DNA from 2 places in the Lysinibacillus sp. NPDC097231 genome. Region 2 is predicted to be linked to the other one. Evidence: a T-box and tRNA genes for the amino acid it is inferred to sense, from the RefSeq annotation. Region 2 holds a T-box; the other holds one or more tRNA genes.

Region 1 (4,267 bases), on a different contig from region 2:
TCTATTATATGCTCTGGACAAGTATTCATGACGCTCCCCCTCCTACAGATTGTTTAATTGCTTACGTAATGCTTCACGTCCGCGGTGAATTCTCGTTTTCACCGTTCCAAGAGGCATATCTAAAATCTCACTAATTTCCTGTAACGATAACTCCTCAATATATTTCAATACTATAACTGAACGGTATTTATCCGGCAAACGTCCAATCTCATATTGAATGCGATCCTGCAGCTCCATTTGCTCTATCTGTTCCTCTGGTAGCTGGTCATCTGCTGCGATTTGCGAATACATATCAAGCCCTTCTGTACCCGCTACTTCCGCATCTAAATAGTAATCCGGCTTTTTCTTCCGGATACGGTCTATGCAGAGGTTTGTGGCTATGCGATAAAGCCAAGTTGAAAATTTTCTTTTCTGATCAAAAGTATGCAAATTCATATAGGCACGAACAAACGCTTCTTGTGCAATATCCTCAGATTCTTGTTTGTTCCCTAACATCCTATAGCATACTTGGTACAGTTTGTGCTGATAGAGACTCACAATATCGGCAAATGCGTTTTGATCGCCTTTAAGCACTTGTTTTATTTTCTTATTTACTAACGCATCCATTGTGTTGACTTCTCCACCTTTACAACTGTCTTATACTCTACGTGCCATTAATAAGAAAAGTTTCATTTTAGTTCAATTATAGCAAAAGATTTTTAGACATTGTGGTGAAAGGAAATTTTTCGTCAATTTTCTTTAAACTAACGTTTCTCCAAGTAAAGAACCCATTAATGCAACAGCAACATTTGCTGTTGCATTCTTTTCATCTAAAATCGGGTTAACCTCTACAAATTCAGCAGAAGTTAGCATACCTGATTCCTGTAGCATTTCCATTGCTAAATGGCTTTCTCTATACGTAATACCACCAGGTACAGGTGTTCCAACCCCTGGAGTATAAAGCGGATCTAATCCATCTAAATCAAGTGATAGGTGTAGACCATCCACGTTACGCTCTCTTAAATGGGCAAGAGCATCTTCCATTACACGCGACATACCAAGTCGATCTACCTCGTGCATTGTATATACCTTGATCCCTTGCTGACGAATTAACTCACGTTCGCCTGGATCTACAGAACGTGCACCAATAATGATAACGTTCTCAGGCTTAATTTTTGGGGCATAATTTCGAATTTGTACTAATCGTTCATGACCTAATCCAATGCTAACAGCTAATGGCATACCATGGATATTTCCAGATGGTGTCGTTTCCGGTGTATTTAAATCAGCATGTGCATCGAACCAAATAACACCTAAGTTTTTATAATGCTCACCAAGGCCCGCAAGTGTACCAATAGCAATACTATGATCACCACCAAATACAAGTGGAAACTTCTTCTGCTCTATAGCTTCATGTACACTGTTTGCTAATGATGTGCTTACATCGACTACTTCCTCTAAATTTAGTAATTTTTCATCAACAATAGCGCCTTCCTGTTTTTGCCTAACACGAATATCCCCTTGATCGTTTACCACATGGCCAATTGCCTCTAATCGTTCCACTACACCTGCGTAGCGGATAGCACTTGGTCCCATATCAACGCCTCTACGCGTTTGTCCATAATCTGTTGGCACACCAATAATAGAAATATTTAGTTTATTCATCTTTTTATACCCCCTTTGAATTGTAAGACTATTGTAAATCCTATATGCAACTTGGCTCAACTCGACAATTTTCCGTATATTCATACAACAAAAAAATCTCCTGCTGTTTTCAGCAAGAGATTAGTATCTGTAGTTAATGTAACACTTTTGAATATGTTTTATTCTATAAAAAAGTGAGCCATGAAGGACTCGAACCTTCGACCCTCTGATTAAAAGTCAGATGCTCTACCAACTGAGCTAATGGCTCATAAAAGAAAAAATGGCTGGGGTACTAGGATTCGAACCTAGGCATGACGGAATCAAAATCCGTTGCCTTACCGCTTGGCTATACCCCAATCATTTATAAAAAACTGGTGGAGGGGGACGGATTCGAACCGCCGAACCCTAAGGAGCGGATTTACAGTCCGCCGCGTTTAGCCACTTCGCTACCCCTCCGAAATAACACATTATGGTGGAGGATGACGGGCTCGAACCGCCGACCCTCTGCTTGTAAGGCAGATGCTCTCCCAGCTGAGCTAATCCTCCATAGAAACAGGTGTTAAATTCTTCACAGTTTATTTTCTTTTCAAGCCTTCTGCATTACTACAAAGCTTATAAAGTGGTGACCCCTACGGGATTCGAACCCGTGTTACCGCCGTGAAAGGGCGGTGTCTTAACCACTTGACCAAGGGGCCAACATGTTAAATACTTCTCAATAAGACAATATTTATAATAACATCATTTTTTATACTTAGCAAGTACTTTTTAATATTTTTTAAAACTAAATATTTGCTTATAAAAACGCTTAAAAATCTATCTTTATCCTACCATCTTCTCAATTATTTATCTACAATCAATTTAAATGTAGTTTCTACTTATTATAATTGTAGTTGTAGATTGATTGAGAGTGAGTAGATTTAAAACAACCTCACTTTTATCGGAATAAATTAGGTTAAACAAGTAAATAACACTAAAAACCGCTCAAATGTATGTAAACTAAACTATCCAATCGAGTACTTATTTAAAAATCAATAATTACCTAAAAAAGCTGCTACGAATTACTGTAGCAGCTACTATTTTTACCAAACGATACGTTGGCGTCGTTTATATGATTTTGCTTCTTTATAATCTTTACTACCTTCTTTACCTATTCCTAAATAATGCTCACTAATTTCATTATCGGATAATAGGCTAGCTGCATCCCCTTGCATCACTACGCGGCCATTTTCCATAATATAGCCGTAATGTGCAATCGATAATGCAACATTGGCATTTTGCTCAACTACTAGAATAGACATACCCTCTTCTTCATTAATCTTTTTAATGTTTTGGAAGATTTCTTGTACTAACAGCGGCGCAATCCCTAAAGACGGCTCATCGAGTAATAATAGTTTAGGTTTAGCCATCAAGCCACGACCAATCGCCAACATTTGCTGTTCACCGCCCGATAAATAACCCGCTTTACGTGATTGGAGCATTTTTAGCTTCGGGAAATAGCCGTATATCTTTTCAATATCAGCCTTAATATTACCACGATCTTTTCGCGTATAGGCCCCTGCAATCAAATTTTCTTCTACGGTTAAGTCTTTGAAAACACGACGCCCTTCCATACTTAAGAAAATTCCCTTTTTGACAAGGACATCTGGCATAATACCATTGATGACCTCACCTTGAAACTCAATCGTACCATCTGTAATTTTTCCTCCATCACCCGAGAGGAGACCTGAAATAGCTTTTAAAGTTGTGGACTTACCCGCTCCATTACTACCAAGAAGCGCAACAATTTTTCCTTCGGGTACATGAAGGGACATTCCTTTTAATGCTAGGATAATTTTCTGATAAACAGCCTCTAAATTATTTACCTGAAGCATGTAAGTCCCTCCTTTCTATTACAGAAAATTAATCTTCGAAACTAATGTAATCTGTAATTGCTTCCCATTTGCCGTCTTTTACAACACCAATACGAATTTCTTTTGTACCTGCATGGTTGTCAGCTGAGTATGATACATTTGCTGCTACACCGCCTAAGTCTAGATCTGTTAAAGACTCCATACCTTCACGGATTTGAGCACCTTTAATGTCACCATCTGGGTTTAATTCAGCTGCTTTCTTAATACCTTCAACCATAATTTTCGCTGTTACCCAACCTTGTACGAATTTTTGGTTGATGTCTTCGTCTTTTTTGCCTTTGCCTTTTAAGTATTCTTCTATTTCAGCCATCCCTGGCACATCATCACCTGGCATAGAGTTAATCAGTACGCCCATATATCCTTCAGCAGTTGCCGCATCTACATTATCGAATAGGCCTTCACCTGTAGTCCAGTTAAGACCCATGAATTGTGTATCGATTCCCAATGTTTTTGCGTCACGTAAAATTGTAGAAGTTGCTGCCCAAGTTTGCTGAATGATTGCATAGTCTGGGTTTTTCTTTTTCATATTTAATAGTTGTGATTGTGCTTCTGTTGCTTTTACGTCGATTACTTGCTCGTCCACAACCTTAACACCGATTTCTTTTGCGTACGCTTTCATATCTTCAACTGGAGAACGGCCAAACGCTGTATCATTGTAAAGTAATGCTACTGTTGGCTCGCCGCCTTTATGATTTTCTTTGATCCATTTTAATAATGCACGACCTTGGTCAGAG
Region 2 (4,267 bases):
TCATTGATTGACCTGGAGCCACTAGGCCTTCGCCAATTGTTAACGACTCTGGATTACAGAATTTCTCTAAATATGCTTTATTCGCTTCAAGCACTTCAACCGTTGCGGCATCCTTAGCTGATATATAAAGCGGTACTTTTTTGCTCATTGGTGTATTAACTTCCGCACGAATATTACGCACTGAACGTATAATATCCATTAGGAGCTTCATATTATCCGCTTCCTCTGCAAAATGAAGTTCCGCACGTACAGTCGGCCATGTTGCCACCGTAATGGATTCACCTTCATGAGGTAAATGCTGCCAAATTTCTTCTGTGATGAACGGCATGAATGGATGTAATAGACGCATTGTTTGATCTAATACGTAAGCTAAAATAGAACGAGTTGTTTTCTTAGCAGCTTCATTTTCACCGTATAAAGGTAATTTAGCCATTTCAATATACCAAGAACAGAAGTCATCCCAAATAAAGTTATAGAGTTCGCGACCAACCTCACCAAATTCGTAGCGCTCTCCAAGAGATGTTACACGCTCAATTGTTTCATTTAAGCGAGTTAGAATCCATTTATCAGCAACTGATTTTTCACCAGTTAAATCGATTTCATCAAATGTCAAACCTTCCATGTTCATTAAAGCGAAACGAGATGCATTCCAAATTTTATTAGCAAAGTTCCATACTGCTTCTACTTTTTCAGTTGTATAACGTAAATCTTGACCAGGTGATGATCCAGTAGCTAAGAAATATCGTAACGAGTCAGCACCATATTTCTCAATAACATCCATTGGGTCTACGCCATTTCCAAGCGATTTACTCATCTTACGTCCTTCACCATCACGTACTAAACCGTGAATTAAAACATCTTTGAATGGGCGTTGACCTGTAAATTCAAGACCTTGGAAAATCATTCGAGATACCCAGAAGAAAATAATATCATAGCCAGTTACAAGTGTGCTTGTAGGGTAGTAACGTTGATATTCTTCATTTGTTTCATCTGGCCAACCCATTGTAGAAAATGGCCATAGTGCTGAAGAGAACCATGTATCTAATACGTCTTCATCTTGCGTCCAATTTTCTGCATCTGCTGGCGCTTCTTTTCCTACGTAAACTTCACCTGTTTCATTGTGATACCAAGCTGGGATTTGATGGCCCCACCATAGTTGACGAGAGATACACCAGTCACGAATATTTTCCATCCAGCGAGAATATGTGTTTTCAAAACGAGATGGTACGAAGTTTACTTTCCCTTCTCCGTCTTTTTGAAGCTCTAATGAAGCATCTGCAAGTGGTTGCATTTTAACAAACCATTGTGCAGAAAGGTACGGTTCTACAACAGCACCAGTACGTTCAGAGTGACCTACTGAATGCATATGCTCTTCAATACGAATAAGCACGCCTGCTTCTTGTAAATCAGCTACAATTTGCTTACGGCATTCAAAACGATCCATACCGTTATATTTGCCAGCAAGCTCGTTCATTGTACCATCTTCATGCATCACAAGGATTCGTTCTAGGTTATGACGGTTACCAACTTCAAAGTCGTTCGGATCATGCGCTGGTGTCATTTTTACAACCCCAGTACCAAATTCCATATCTACGTAATCATCTGCTACGATAGGTATTTCGCGTCCAACAATTGGTAATATTACTGTTTTACCGATTAAGTGTTGATAGCGTTCGTCTTTCGGATGAACTGCTACCCCAGAGTCACCAAGCATTGTTTCAGGACGTGTTGTGGCAACTTCCACATGGCCTGAGCCATCAGCTAATGGATATTTCATGTGGTAGAAGGCACCTTGAACATCTTTATAAATAACTTCGATATCTGATAATGCTGTTTTTGCTGCAGGGTCCCAGTTAATAATGCGTTCGCCACGATAGATTAAGCCTTTTTCATATAAATCAACGAAAACAGTTTTAACTGCATCTGAAAGACCTTCATCAAGAGTGAAGCGTTCACGAGAATAATCTAAACCAAGACCAAGCTTCGCCCATTGATCACGAATATGACCAGCATACTCTTCTTTCCATTCCCAAGTTTTTTCGAGGAATTTTTCACGTCCTAAATCATAACGTGTAATATTATCCTCACGCAGCTTTGCCTCAACTTTGGCTTGTGTTGCAATACCTGCATGGTCCATTCCTGGTAACCAAAGTGCATCATAACCTTGCATGCGCTTCATACGAGTTAAAATATCTTGCAATGTTGTATCCCAAGCATGGCCAAGATGTAATTTACCTGTTACGTTCGGTGGTGGGATAACGATAGAATAAGGTTTCTTATTACTTTTAGGCTGTGCCTCGAAATATTTCCCTTGTAACCACCATTCATAACGGCCTGCTTCAATGGATTGAGGATCATATTTTGTAGGCATTGAAATGTTTTCTGTCATTTTGACTCCTCCTGTGTCTTTTAATTTTGGCAAATATTTATTTTACCGTTGTGAAATTGTCCCAATCACTCTGTATTCATGTCTTACATTGAGTGAATCACAGAGGATTGAATGAAAATAAAAAAACTCCTAACGTCTAAAAGGACGAAGGAGTTTAAGTTCGCGGTACCACCTTTAATTCCAGCAGAGGCAAGTTGAGCAGTCATGGATACAAACATTTCATAAGGAAACGGTGTGTACTGCTTAAGCCTTTAACTACTGGCTCTCAATTCGGTAACGGTGTTTAACCGGCTTTAACTACTGTTAGTTCACTAAAGCTGCTCGAGGGCTACATTCAATTAAGTACAGATAGAAACTTTTCAGCTACCGTTTCCTCTCTTAAAATGTACAAATAATTTACTCTTCCCTGTCATAGCATCTAATATTCGACTTTCCACATTGTACCGCAAAAACATGCAATTTTTCAAGTGATTTAGTCATTTTTTAGTAATCACTACAAAGTAAATAGAAAAGGAAGTGAATATCCAAATGCGACGACGTAAGTATAGTCCTTGGCTTTTACCACCATGGTTACGACAATTTCGTTTTTATTGTAGAACGATTATTGTGCCAATCTGTGTTTTTCAAGTTGTACGTGTCATAATTATTCCAACATCTGGCGATTTCATCATTTTATTACTCCTTCTACTTCTATGCTATTTACTTTTGAATGATGTCATTTGAAATACGAACCTTTAACGGCGTATAGTCCTCCGTTAAATTCCAGATCATTGATGGGGCTTCATACCACGAGCTAGACTCACGGACCACAATATGACTTGATGATTCTTTTAATACTATTTTTTGCTCAACAGGCGCAGGTTTTTCTCGTTGTGTTGAAGCAACTACAGCTGCTGACTTTTCTCCATGAGCTGAAAATGCTACAGCTGTAGATTTTTCTTCTTGTGTTGAAGCTGCGAAAACTGCAGGCTTTTCTTCTAAAACCCGCGCCTTTTCAAAGGCAGGTTCAGGCTCATTAAAAATACTCGTTACTGCCCATTCGAGTTGACACATCTGATTTGTAAGTGTAGGACGAATATCTTTTACCATTAAATCCTCAACAGCTGAATCTATTGGTAAATCGACATTTAAAGGAACAGCATATTCAAAATAACCAGTATCCCCTTGAATATCAAGGGCATCAATTCTTACTAATTCTTCATTATCCAGATGTGCTTGAATGTCTTGAAAATCAAAGCGAACATGTGCTGTGATATGATAAATACCTGTTAATCTTAGTGAATCTTCTAACTGCGTCGTTTGCCACTGAGGCTTAATTTGTACAGCTGCTATTTCTGTTGGGCAGCCATAACCAGGAAAACAGAAAGTTTCACGCATATTCCAAGTTTTGTGTTCGATAATAATCCCTCCCCTTGCATCATATGAATAACGGGAAGTTAGTATGCAATAAGTTAGTTTAATGAAGAACACAAATAATAAAAAAATTTCACTCGAGCCTCCTTTATAGCTAACATTTTACTGCCACTTAGATGTACAAAGTTCACACAAGATTATTCTTTTTACATAAGTTCTTCAACAGTAGGGGTTTTCTTTATCATCTATCGATTATTTGTCTTCTCCAATCGGGGAGTTACAGGCAGTTAATTTCCCACTTAGTTTCTTTGCTTTCGCTGATGTTGAGGTGGGATACTTCTGTATCTGCGCTGCCGCTATGCTTTCGCGCATAAAACATTTGCTGAAAGAAGTTAATGCGGGATAAAAAATGGCATACTAGAAAAACTCCTAGCATGCCATTTTATTGCTGTAATTTAATTATACATTGACCAATTTAATTCTATTTGCCACACGATCTGTTAGCATTTGTGTTGCTTTTGGTAC

The links. The T-box of region 2 lies ahead of ACIQXF_RS05935 (valine--tRNA ligase). A T-box ahead of a tRNA ligase gene usually reads a tRNA of that ligase, here a tRNA-Val.
Region 1: it encodes a tRNA-Val, which carries the amino acid that the T-box ahead of ACIQXF_RS05935 (valine--tRNA ligase) is inferred to sense. The anticodon was not compared.

What each region holds. Positions count from the first base shown of each region.
Region 1 covers NZ_JBIWDH010000042.1:7,869-12,135, reverse strand. Annotated here, with positions in the region: gene ACIQXF_RS19975 (zf-HC2 domain-containing protein) at 1-29, opposite strand, end outside; gene sigW (RNA polymerase sigma factor SigW) at 43-606, opposite strand; gene rocF (arginase) at 739-1,644, opposite strand; tRNA gene ACIQXF_RS19960 (tRNA-Lys) at 1,819-1,891, opposite strand; tRNA gene ACIQXF_RS19955 (tRNA-Gln) at 1,905-1,979, opposite strand; tRNA gene ACIQXF_RS19950 (tRNA-Tyr) at 1,996-2,079, opposite strand; tRNA gene ACIQXF_RS19945 (tRNA-Val) at 2,094-2,169, opposite strand; tRNA gene ACIQXF_RS19940 (tRNA-Glu) at 2,244-2,318, opposite strand; gene ACIQXF_RS19935 (ABC transporter ATP-binding protein) at 2,703-3,494, opposite strand; gene ACIQXF_RS19930 (ABC transporter substrate-binding protein) at 3,523-4,267, opposite strand, start outside.
Region 2 covers NZ_JBIWDH010000006.1:45,014-49,280, forward strand. Annotated here, with positions in the region: gene ACIQXF_RS05935 (valine--tRNA ligase) at 1-2,389, opposite strand, end outside; T-box leader at 2,527-2,811, opposite strand; gene ACIQXF_RS05940 (valyl-tRNA synthetase) at 3,089-3,766, opposite strand; gene ACIQXF_RS05945 (SRPBCC family protein) at 4,202-4,267, opposite strand, start outside.